Regions from separate parts of the Lactobacillus sp. WILCCON 0149 genome, predicted to be linked through region 2. Evidence: predicted binding sites of a transcription regulator. Region 2 holds the regulator's gene; each other region holds the start of a gene.

Region 1 (4,209 bases), 860 kb from region 2:
AATGGTTATCCCACCGACTTTGGGCATTGCAGACTTCCATGGTGTGACGGGCGGTGTGTACAAGGCCCGGGAACGTATTCACCGCGGCGTGCTGATCCGCGATTACTAGCGATTCCAGCTTCGTGCAGGCGAGTTGCAGCCTGCAGTCCGAACTGAGAACAGCTTTAAGAGATCCGCTTGCCCTCGCGGGTTCGCTTCTCGTTGTACTGCCCATTGTAGCACGTGTGTAGCCCAGGTCATAAGGGGCATGATGACTTGACGTCATCCCCACCTTCCTCCGGTTTGTCACCGGCAGTCTCTCTAGAGTGCCCAACTTAATGATGGCAACTAAAGACAAGGGTTGCGCTCGTTGCGGGACTTAACCCAACATCTCACGACACGAGCTGACGACAGCCATGCACCACCTGTCTCTGTGTCCCCGAAGGGAAAGACTTATCTCTAAGTTTGTCACAGGATGTCAAGACCTGGTAAGGTTCTTCGCGTTGCTTCGAATTAAACCACATGCTCCACCGCTTGTGCGGGCCCCCGTCAATTCCTTTGAGTTTCAACCTTGCGGTCGTACTCCCCAGGCGGAGCGCTTAATGCGTTTGCTGCGGCACTGAGAACCGGAAAGTCCCCAACACCTAGCGCTCATCGTTTACGGCATGGACTACCAGGGTATCTAATCCTGTTCGCTACCCATGCTTTCGAGCCTCAGCGTCAGTTGCAGACCAGAGAGCCGCCTTCGCCACTGGTGTTCTTCCATATATCTACGCATTCCACCGCTACACATGGAGTTCCACTCTCCTCTTCTGCACTCAAGAATGACAGTTTCCGATGCAGTTCCACGGTTGAGCCGTGGGCTTTCACATCAGACTTATCATTCCGCCTGCGCTCGCTTTACGCCCAATAAATCCGGACAACGCTTGCCACCTACGTATTACCGCGGCTGCTGGCACGTAGTTAGCCGTGACTTTCTGGTTGATTACCGTCAAATAAAGACCAGTTACTGCCTCTATCCTTCTTCACCAACAACAGAGCTTTACGATCCGAAAACCTTCTTCACTCACGCGGCGTTGCTCCATCAGACTTGCGTCCATTGTGGAAGATTCCCTACTGCTGCCTCCCGTAGGAGTTTGGGCCGTGTCTCAGTCCCAATGTGGCCGATCAGTCTCTCAACTCGGCTACGCATCATTGCCTTGGTAGGCCTTTACCCCACCAACTAGCTAATGCGCCGCGGGCTCATCCTAAAGTGACAGCTTGCGCCGCCTTTCAAACTTGAATCATGCGATTCATGTTGTTATCCGGTATTAGCACCTGTTTCCAAGTGGTATCCCAGTCTTTAGGGCAGATTGCCCACGTGTTACTCACCCATCCGCCGCTAGCGTCCAACAAATCATCCCGAAGGAATCTTTGAATTCAGCTCGCTCGACTTGCATGTATTAGGCACGCCGCCAGCGTTCGTCCTGAGCCAGGATCAAACTCTCAATTTGAAAATTGAGCTCTTTTTAATCTGCTCCAGATTATTTGCTTGCGAATTGACTTCGCTTATTTGTTTGGATCAAACAATGTTTGACCCGCACACTGCGAAACTTTGTTCAGTTTTCAAAGTACCAACTTGCGTCAAGCGACGCAACGTTTTATATCTTACTCGCTTGTTTGATTCTTGTCAACAAGTTTTTGATATTTATTGTCTTCAATTGCTTTTCATTAAGAAAGCGCTTCGCGTTTTGCTTGAAGACATTTACTACTTTACCCCCATTTGTTAATTTCGTCAATCTTTATTTTCAATTTTCTGCTAATTTTTCTCTATTTTCATTCCTACTCTTCGCTAATCCATTCTTGCCTTGCTGTTTATTTATCATCTATTTTCTAGGTCTAGCCCAGCTTGCAAAAGTGATGTTATTCACTATTTTTGCTTTTTTCTGCGCTTTCAGCATTCTACTCCGACATAGATGTAAGCATTTATATAACTCGAATTTATTGAAATTTATAGCCTTTTTTGCCTTGACAAAGAAAACAAAGAGACTATCATGTTAGGTGAAAAGGTTCACAAGAAAAGCAGAACCTCAGAAAAAATGTAGTAGTTTTTATGGAGAGAAAAAATGGTTGATGTAAAGAAAACACAGACCGCTGTTGAAACAGGCAAGGAATTGTCTGCAGAAGAAAAAATGGAAGAAGCCAAGCGTTATACCGGTGAATTAGTTAACAAAGCCCTGGTTGCTGAAGAAGCCTACTCGACTTACAGCCAGGAGCAAGTTGACAAGATCGTGGCTGCCATGGCTCTGGCCGGCAGTGAAGCCTCCCTTGAGCTTGCTCACGAGGCAGTAGATGAAACCGGCCGCGGCGTGGTAGAAGATAAGGATACCAAGAACCGCTTCGCTACCGAAAATGTCTACAACTCAATCAAACACGACAAGACCGTTGGCATTATCGAAAGAAACCAGGTTGAAGGCTATATCAAAGTTGCTGCTCCTCTAGGCGTTTTAGCCGGGATCGTGCCAACCACCAACCCAACTTCAACGACCATGTTCAAGATTTTGGTAGCCCTAAAGACCAGAAACGCGATCATCTTCTCCTTCCACCCAAAGGCGCAGAAATGTTCAATCCATGCTGCCCAGATCTTGTATGACGCGGCAGTAAAGGCTGGTGCCCCAAAGAACATCATTCAGTGGATCGACAAGGCCAGCCTGGAAAACACCACCGCCTTGATCCGCAACCCAAAGATCGCTTCTATTTTGGCAACTGGTGGTCCCGGCATGGTGCACGCAGCGCTGCAGTCTGGCAATCCGTCAATGGGGGTCGGTGCCGGTAATGGTGCTGTTTACGTTGACCACACCGCCTTTTTGGACCGGGCTGTTGAAGACATCCTTTTATCCAAACGCTTTGACAACAGCATGGTTTGCGCGACTGAAAACTCAGCCGTAGTTGAAGCACCAATCTACGATAAGTGGCTGCAAATGATGCAGGACAAAGGTGCCTACCTGCTTCCAAAGAAGGACTACCAAAAGCTGGCCGACTTCGTCTTCAATGACAAGCATGGGGTCAATGGTCCGGTTGCCGGGATGAGCGCCCGCTGGATCTGCGAACACGCCGGCATCACCCTGCCTGAAGGCAAGGATGTCATCCTCTTTGAACTGGATCCAAAGAACATTGGCGAAAAGCTTTCATCCGAAAAGCTCTCCCCGCTTCTGTCAGTTTACAAAGCCAAGGACCGGGAAGACGGGATCAAAATCGTCAAAGCCCTGCTCGACTACCAAGGTGCCGGCCACAATGCAGCCATTCAAATTGGCTCCCAAGACGACCCATTCATCGATGAATACGGCAAGGCAGTCCAAGCTTCCAGAGTCCTGGTTAACCAGCCAGATGCCTTAGGCGGGATCGGTGACATTTACACTGATGCCCTGCGGCCTAGCTTGACCTTGGGGACTGGGTCATGGGGGAAGAACTCCCTGTCTCACAACCTGTCGACCAGCGACCTTTTGAACATCAAGACCATTGCCAAGCGGCGCAACCGGCCGCAATGGATCCGCCTGCCAGGGAAGATTTTTTACGAAAAAGACTCCATTACCTACCTCTCAGATGAAAATGAGCAGGAAATCAACCGGGCCTTTATCGTCGCAGACCCAGGCATGGTCAAGTTCCACTTCGTTGACAAGATATATGAGCAATTAGCCTTAAGAGATAATCACGTCGACACGGCAATCTACAGTGAAGTATTGCCTGACCCGCCGCTGAGTCAAGCGATCAAGATTGCCAAGCAGATGAAGAAGTTTGAGCCCGACACCATTATCGCCATCGGCGGCGGCAGTGCCCTGGACGTCTCCAAGATTGCCCGCTACATCTACGAATACAGCCTGGACCAAGAAGAAGGCTGGCTGGACAACTATGACAATGTGAGCGAGCTCTTTAAGGAACTGCAGCAAAAATTCGTCGACATCAGAAAGCGGATCGTCAAGTTCAAGCATGAGACCCGGACCAGCTTGATCTGCATCCCAACCACTTCAGGGACCGGATCAGAAGTCACCCCATATGCCGTCATTACCGACGACAAGCAGCATGTCAAGTACCCGCTGACTGACTACGAACTGACCCCGCAAGTCGCCATCGTTGACCCGGCCTTTGTCATGACCGTGCCAAAGCATACCGTGGCTTTCTCCGGCTTTGACTGCCTCTCCCACTCTTTGGAAAGCTACGTCTCTGTTGCCGCCAGCGACTTCACCCGGCCAT
Region 2 (4,209 bases):
GGACCCTTCTTACAGTAATTCTTGTGTGTGTTAAATTTCAGTATTTTACATCATGCCTGGTTGAGCAGGGGCTGCTTCAGGCTTGTCTTCCGGAATTTCTGCCACAACTGCTTCAGTGGTCAGCAAAAGACCAGCAATTGAAGCGGCGTTTTGCAGAGCTGACCGGGTCACCTTGGTTGGGTCGATGATCCCTTCGTCGATCATGTTGACATACTTGTCTTCAGCAGCGTTGTAGCCGACTTCCGGGTCAGCCTTGCGCAGGTGGTCAACAATGACTGAGCCTTCTTTGCCGGCGTTTTCAGCGATTTGTCGAACTGGAGCGGTCAAGGCCCGGGCCACGATGTTGATCCCGGTTTGTTCATCAGCAGTGTCACCCTTGGTTGCCTTAACGGCTTCTTCAACGTTGACCAGGGCAGTACCACCACCAGCTACGTAGCCTTCGTCAACAGCTGCGCGGGTAGCGTTCAAGGCATCTTCTACCCGGTAGCGGCGTTCCTTGAGTTCAGTTTCAGTAGCAGCGCCGACGTGGATTACGGCTACGCCGCCAGCCAGCTTGGCCAGACGTTCTTGCAGCTTCTTCTTGTCAAAGTCTGAACTGGTGTCTTCGATTTGCTTTCTGATGGTGTCAACCCGTTCTTGGATGGCTTCCTTGTCACCAGAGCCGTCAACGATAGTAGTTGAGTCCTTGGTGATGGTTACCCGGCGGGCTTGACCCAATTGGCTGAGCTGGGTGTCCTTGAGTTCCAGACCCAGGTCTTCAGAAATAACCGTACCGCCAGTCAAAGCAGCGATGTCAGCCAGTTGTTCCTTGCGGCGGTCACCAAAGCCAGGAGCCTTAACGGCAACAACGTTGAAGGTACCGCGGATCTTGTTCAAAACAAGAGTTGGCAAAGCTTCGCCAGTCACGTCGTCAGCGATGATCAAGAGAGCGCGGCCTTGTTGCACGATTTCTTGCAGCATTGGCAAGATGTCTTGGATGTTGGAAATCTTCTTGTCAGTAATCAAGATGTATGGGTTATCCAAGTCAGCTTCCATCTTGTCGTTGTCAGTTACCATGTATTGGGACAGGTAGCCGCGGTCGAATTGCATCCCTTCAACCACGCTCAGTTCAGTTTCAATCCCGCGGGAGTCTTCAATAGTGATGACGCCGTCGTTGCCGACCTTTTCCATGGCTTCAGCGATCAAGTCGCCGATTTCCTTTGAAGCACTTGAAATTGAAGCAACTTGGGCGATTTGGTCCCGGCTGGAAACTTCGTGGCTGTTCTTGTGCAATTGGTCAACGGCTGCTTGGGTAGCCTTTTCGATCCCGCGGCGGATGCCAACTGGGTTGGCACCGGCAACCACGTTCTTCATGCCTTCTTGCACGATAGCTTGGGTCAAAACAGTGGCAGTGGTCGTACCGTCACCGGCGATGTCGTTGGTCTTTGAAGCAGCTTCAGCCACCAGCTTGGCCCCCATGTTTTCGTAGTGGTCTTCCAGTTCAATTGCCTTGGCGATCGTCACGCCGTCGTTGGTAATCGTCGGGTTGCCGTAGCTTTGTTCCAAAACGACGTTTCTGCCCTTAGGCCCCAAAGTCGTCTTGACCGTGTTGGCCAACTTGTCAACCCCGTTTAAAAGTGAACGTCTTGCGTCTTCTGAAAACTTAATGTCTTTTGCCATTTTTTAATTTGCACTCCTTAAATTACTTAACGATTGCCAAAATGTCTTTTTCATGAAGGACTAAGTATTCCTTGCCTTCGTACTTGACCTTGGTGCCAGAATACTTATCGTATAAAACTTCATCGCCCTCTTGGACGGTCATAGGAAGCTTGCTGCCATCTTCAGCGTACAGGCCGCCGCCTACGGCAACAACCTTGCCTTGCGTTGGCTTTTCCTTAGCGTTGGAAGCAAGTACGATGCCACCAACGGTTTGTTCTTCAGCTTCTTTAACTTCAACGATCACGCGATCTCCAATTGGTTGTAACACGTTATTCCCTCCTGAAATTAATTGTCTTTAGAAATTCTTTAGCACTCATCTTGATCAAGTGCTAACTTACAACTATGATAATAATCCCTTTTTCCAAAAAAGGCAAGAGAAAAATAGCACTTTTTAGGCGAGAGTGCTAAAAAGTGCTGTTTTCCTTATTTATTCGTGTTGTCCATGGCCTTCTTCCGCTCTTCCAGCTGCTTTTTAATCATTTCGTCAGAGTCGAGGAAGTAGATCAAGGTCTGCAATTCGGTAGCCAGGTCGACGTTTTGGATCCGGACCCCGTTTGGGGCGGACAGGCGGATCGGGGTAAAGTTCATGATCCCCTTGATCCCGGCTTCAATCATTTCATCAGCCGTCTTCTGGGCCGTAGCCTGGGGAACGGTCAAAATGGCGATCCGGATCTGCTGGTCAGCGATCTGCTGCTTCATTTCATCCATTGAGTAGACCGGCACCCCTTGGGTGATCTTGCCAGTGATTTCCGGGTTGATGTCAAAGGCGCAAGAAATTCTGATATTGTTGCTGCGCTTGAAGTTGTAGTTCAAAAGAGCGTGGCCCAGGTTGCCGACTCCGACCAGGGCAACGTTGGTCAAAGTGTCCTGGTTGAGGATCTTCTTAAAGAAGCTGAGCAGGTTCTTGACGTCATAGCCGTAGCCCCGCTTGCCCAGGGCGCCGAAGTAGGAAAAGTCCCGGCGGATTGAAGCGCTGTCGACTTGGACGGCTTCAGCCAGTTCAGTTGAAGAAACCTTGTCTTTGCCTTCATCATTCAAAAGAAGCAAGTAGCGGTAATATAGCGGCAATCTTTTGGCAGTAGCCTTGGGAATTCTAAATTTGTTGTTCATAAAAGATGCCTCCGTCTGATTAGTTATTTGTGAATGTGAATCTGTAATCAATCATCTATTATGATACCCGTTTTTACTAGCCTTTGGCAAGTCATATTTTCACAATATTTGCCATAAAATCCTTTTCATCGATTTTTTTCACAAATCAATTGAAGGAGCCTGGCTCTTTTTAAAGCTGGGAAAGAAAGGAAAAATCTGCTGAAAATCATTGCCAGAGCCGTCAGCCGGGCCTTTGCATGGTACAATGTTTCAAGGTGAAAAAATATGATAATAGCACAAGGACACAATTTGGAGCAACGCTTCGGGGCTGCTCCTATATTCAGCAAGGTTAACTTTTCAATTGAAAACAATGCCCGGATCGGTCTGGTCGGACCAAACGGGGCCGGGAAAACGACCCTTTTAAAGATCATGACCGGCCGCCAGGAGGCCAGCCAGGGCGAATTTACCGTCAACAAGGGGATCGAACTCGGCTACATCGCCCAGGAGCACGACTTTGACGAAGAAAAGTCGATCTGGGAAGAGATGCTGACGGTCTTCCAGCCCTTGATCGACCAGGGCCAGCAGCTGGAAAAGCTGCAGTATGCCATCGCCGACCACCCGGAAGACGAGGAGCTTCTCCGCCGCCTGGACCAGGCCCAGTACAATTTTGAACAAGCCGGCGGCTACACTTATCAAGCCGAAATCAAGAGCATGCTCAACGGCTTCAACTTCCCGGAAGCGACCTGGAATAAGCAGATTGCCAGCCTGTCCGGCGGGGAAAAGACCCGGCTCAGCTTCGTCAAGCTGCTTTTGAAGAAGCCCCCGCTCCTGCTTTTGGACGAACCGACCAACTACCTGGACCTGGATACTTTGGACTGGCTGGAAGCCTTCCTTAAGAACTATCCAGGTGCCATCCTGACGGTTTCCCACGACCAGTACTTCTTAGACCACCTGGCCACGCAGATTTTTGAACTCCAGCATGGCCAGCTGACTGTCTTTAAAGGCAACTACAGCCAGTACTTAGCCCAGAGAGAACTCCGCGACCAGCAACAGGAAGCCGCTTATGAAAAGCAGCAGGAAGAAATCAAGCGCGAGGAAGAGTTCATCCAAAAGAACATCGTCCGCGCCTCCACTACCAAGCAGGCCCAAAGCCGGCGCAAGGCCCTGGAGAAGATGGAACTGGTCGACCCGCCAAAGCACAAGTCAAAAGTCCGGATCAAGTTTGACAGCGCCCGGCCATCCGGCAAGGAAGTCTTGATCTTGAAGGACCTGGCCGTTGGCTATCCAGACAAGACCATGCTTAAAGACATCTCCTTCCAGATCAACAAGGGCGACCGGGTGGCCATCATTGGGCAAAACGGGATCGGCAAGTCCACCCTTTTAAAGACCGTCATGAAGCAGCTGCCGGTTAAAGCTGGCTCA
Region 3 (4,209 bases), 510 kb from region 2:
GAAACGGCAACAGCACAAACGGCATTGACCAGCGCTCAGACTGCTTTGACGGAAAAGCAGGCAGCTTTAAAGGAAAAGACTGAAGCAGCAAGTACCGCTGAAGCCGAAGTAAAGAGCACGGCAGAGGCTTTGCAGGCAGCAGAAAGTAAGGTGGCAGATTTGACCGCCAAGCTGGAGGCTGCTAAGGCAGAGGCTGAAGAGAGCGCGAAGAATTTGCAAAGCGCGCAAGCTAGTGTTGACGCGGCTGAAACGGCAGTCGGGGATGCAGAAAAAGCTGCAGCTGACGCAAATGCCGCGGTAGAAGATGCTACGGCAAAAGTGACCACTGCTAATGCGGCCAGTCAAACGGCACAATCTGAATTGGCAACCGCTAAGCAAAAGCTGGCTGACCTGCAGGCAGCAAAGGTTCAAGCAGAGACTGCAGAAACTGCGGCTGCAGAGGCAAAGGCAAATGCTGATGCTCAAGTCAGTGAACTTGCTCTTAAGGCAGAAGAAAGTGCCAAGCTGTCAACTTCTACAGAAAAGGAAGACCAGGCAGTTGAAGACGCTAAGGCTAATGCGGCAAGCACTCAAGCTGCTTTGACCGCGGCAGAAGCTGATTTGGCGGATAAGAAGGAAACGTTGACGAAAGCCAAGGCAAGAGTAGCCGCAACTCTGCACGCTTTGAACCTGGCTAAGGCCCGCCTGGCTGCCTTGGAGGCAACACAGCCAACAGAACCGACGACTCCAACGGAGCCAACCGAGCCAACGACCCCAACGGAACCGACTAAGCCAACAGAGCCGACCAAGCCAACGAGTCCAACGGAACCAACAACTCCAACGGAGCCGACTAAGCCAACGACCCCAACGGAACCGACTGAGCCAACCAAGCCAACGACCCCAACAGAACCGACTAAGCCGACTGAACCGACGAGTCCAACGGAGCCAAGCAAGCCGACTGAACCGACTAAACCGACTAAACCGACTGAACCTACCACACCGACTGAGCCGACGACTCCAACGGAACCGACTAAGCCGACTGAACCGACGACTCCGACGGAAGAACCAACTAAACCAAGTACAGAACCGTCAACGGATCCATCTACTAAGCCAAGTACTGAGCCATCAACAGAGCCAAATACGGAACCATCGACCGAACCGTCTACTGAGCCAACGACAGAACCGACTACCGAGCCGTCCGCAGAACCATCTACTGAACCAACTGATACTGAAGAACCAGCTGATACAGATGAAGATACTGACGGCGGTGACGTTGTGACTATAGTGAACACGGATGAAGAGCCAGCAACTAAGTCAGCTGCTAAGACTCCAGCTCCTGTGACTAAGTCAGCTGCAAAAGCACCAGCCGCTGAAGCTGTTGCTAAGTCTGCTTCCGCAGCAAAGACTCCAGCCGCGGCTCAGCTCCCGCAAACCGGTGAGAAGGACGCTAAGACCGGCTTCTTGGCAGGTATTCTTTCTCTGCTGGCAGGTATTTCTCTCTTTGGCTTCAGCTTTAAGAAAAGAAAGCAGGAAAAGTAAGTCCTGATTTCCTAAAAATCAGTCCATAAACAAAGAGCTCCAGAAGCGTTTAGCAACTTCTGGAGCTTTTTGTCTTCCTTGTATTTTTGCGTTTGTGCCGGGGGATGTATGACTGAAAAAATCTGTTTTTTCCGCTATGCTCATTTTGCGCATTCTTCTTAAGAACAGTGAAAGCGTATTATTATAAGAAGGAACTGTCTAAATCACTTTTAGCAAATGAACATTTCACAAGTTACATTTTTCATTAACTCCCTGTAAAAAATAGGCCAAAAAATTTTCCCTACGTCAAATTAAATTGCGAAATACTTCTAGCAACCGCTTACTTCAGCTTGAAAACTTTTACATTTTAAGAATTTTGCCAAAAAATTGTTCAAATTTCAAAAAATAGACAGCCCTTGAAATTCTTTAAAAAACAACAAAAAGCTGTGTCATTTTTAACAAAATTCAAAAAAGCCGTTATATAATGCAAGTAGTTAAGCAAGATTTTTGTAAAAGTTTATTGTAAGGAGATTTGTAAGATGGCAGAACAAGAATACCGTATTGAATCAGACACGATCGGTGAAGTTAAGATTCCTAAGGAAGCTCTCTGGGGCCCGCAAACTGAAAGAAGCCGCAACAACTTCCCATCCGGCGAATTGATGCCATTGGCTATCATCCGTGCTTTCCTGCACTTGAAGAAGGCTGCTGCTGAATCAAACGTTGAAGTTGGCGATGAACCAGCTGAAAAGGGACAAGCAATCGAAGAAGCTATCGACCAATTGCTGGCTCTTAGCGACGAAGACTTGCGCAAGGACTTCCCACTTCACGTATTGCAAACTGGTTCAGGTACTCAAACCAACATGAACGTCAACGAAGTTGTTGCCAACCTGGCTAACAAGCTTCACCCAGGCTTGAACATCCTGCCAAACGATGACGTCAACCGTGGCCAAAGCTCAAACGACACTTACCCAACTGCAATGAACATCGTTGCCGTTGAAGCTGTCGACAAGCTGGAACCAGCTATTCAACACTTGATTGACGAACTTAAGGTAAAGCAAGACAAGTACTGGAAGACTGTCAAGGTTGGCCGCACCCACCTGCAAGACGCTACTCCTTTGACTTTCGGCCAAGAAGTTTCCGGCTACATCTCAGCCTTGAAGCATGACCTGGCCTACATCCAAGAATTGAAGCCAAGCCTTTACGAATTGGCTATCGGTGGTACTGCCGTAGGTACTGGCTTGAACGCTGCTCCAGGCATGACTGAAGCAATCGCCGGCAAGCTGTCAGAAGTTTACGGCCACGAATTCAAGGTTGATACCAACAAGTTCTGGGGCCTGGCTCACCACTCAGCTTTGAGCGTAATGCACGGCGCCTTCAAGACTTTGGCCAACGACATGTTCAAGATTGCCCAAGACATCCGCTTCCTGGCTTCTGGCCCACGTGCCGGCTACGGTGAACTGAACATCCCAGCCAACGAACCAGGCTCATCAATCATGCCAGGCAAGGTTAACCCAACACAAGCTGAAGCCGTAACCATGGCTGTAGCCCGCGTATTGGGCAACGACGTAACCATCAACTTCGCTGCCAGCCAAGGCAACTTCGAAATGAACGTCTTCAAGACTGTCATGATCGCTGCCTTCCTGGAATCAGCTGAAATCCTGGCCGGCACTATCACTGGCTTCGCTGACAAGATGATCCACGGTTTGACTGTCAACGAACAAAGAATGGACGACCTGCTGGAAAACTCCTTGATGACTGTTACTGCTCTGTCACCAAAGATCGGCTACCACGAAGCTGCCGTAATCGCCCAAACTGCTCAACGCGAAGGCACGACCTTGAAGGAAGCTGCCCTCAAGAGCGGCAAGGTAACTGAAGAACAATACGATGAATGGATGGACTACATGGCCATGACCAACATCGACCGGACTAAGCCGGAAGAATAGTCTTTTTCAAAAAGCGGGAGAAAAAATGTTAGCAAAAGTTAATTACAAAGGCTTCATCTGGCCTTTGATCATCGGAATTGGGCTCTTCCTGCTCACTCCTTTGCGTCCGGCAACCATCACCGTTGCCGGCTGGCACATGTTCGCCATCTTCCTTGCGACGATCATTGCCTGCATCACCAAGCCTCTGCCAATCGCCGGGGTATCTATCATCGCCTACGTCATCATCATCGGCCTGGGCCTGGTCCAAATGAAGCCAGCCCTGTCAGCCTTCGCTGACTCAACTCCATGGACCATCGCCATGGCCTACATGATTGCCCGGGGCTTTACCAAGACTGGCTTGGGCCGGCGGATCGCCTTGATCTTCGTCCGGGCCTTCGGTAAAAAGACTTTGGGTCTGGCCTACTCCTTGTCCATGATCGACCTGGTCGTTTCACCAGCCACCCCAAGCAACACTGCCCGGTCTGGTGGGATCGTTTTGCCAATCATCGAATCCTTGTCCGACACCTTCGGTTCCAAGGTTTCTGATGGTACGGAAGACAAGATCGGTTCTTACCTGGTCTTCAACGAATTCCACGCCAACACGATCTCATCCAGCCTCTTTATGACCGCCTCAGCTCCTAACGTGGCCGCGGTTGGTCTGGCAGCGGCTAACGGGGTCAAGATTTCCTGGTTCGGCTGGGTAGCAGCCGCTATCGTGCCAGCCTTGATCTCCTTCATCTTAGTGCCAATCATCATCTACAAGATGTACCCGCCTAAGATCAAGGAAACT

What was found. The regulator Rex, encoded in region 2, represses fermentation and respiration genes when NADH is low (regulators of the CRP and FNR family bind a similar motif). The targets are predictions, from matches to a motif close to TTGTGAANTANTTCACAA.
Region 1: a site for Rex is predicted at 2,018-2,035, ahead of adhE (bifunctional acetaldehyde-CoA/alcohol dehydrogenase). Genes of this name have one in related genera too.
Region 3: a site for Rex is predicted at 1,942-1,959, ahead of ACYVUV_RS00110 (class II fumarate hydratase). Genes of this name have one in related genera too.

Annotation. Positions count from the first base shown of each region.
Region 1 covers NZ_JBUBHO010000001.1:1,389,185-1,393,393, forward strand. The annotation lists rRNA gene ACYVUV_RS06405 (16S ribosomal RNA) at 1-1,472, opposite strand, end outside; gene adhE (bifunctional acetaldehyde-CoA/alcohol dehydrogenase) at 2,085-4,209, shown strand, end outside.
Region 2 covers NZ_JBUBHO010000001.1:531,601-535,809, reverse strand. The annotation lists gene groL (chaperonin GroEL) at 46-1,659, opposite strand; gene groES (co-chaperone GroES) at 1,682-1,966, opposite strand; gene ACYVUV_RS02625 (redox-sensing transcriptional repressor Rex) at 2,122-2,808, opposite strand; gene ACYVUV_RS02620 (ABC-F family ATP-binding cassette domain-containing protein) at 3,073-4,209, shown strand, end outside.
Region 3 covers NZ_JBUBHO010000001.1:24,881-29,089, forward strand. The annotation lists gene ACYVUV_RS00105 (LPXTG cell wall anchor domain-containing protein) at 1-1,518, shown strand, start outside; gene ACYVUV_RS00110 (class II fumarate hydratase) at 2,037-3,440, shown strand; gene ACYVUV_RS00115 (DASS family sodium-coupled anion symporter) at 3,466-4,209, shown strand, end outside.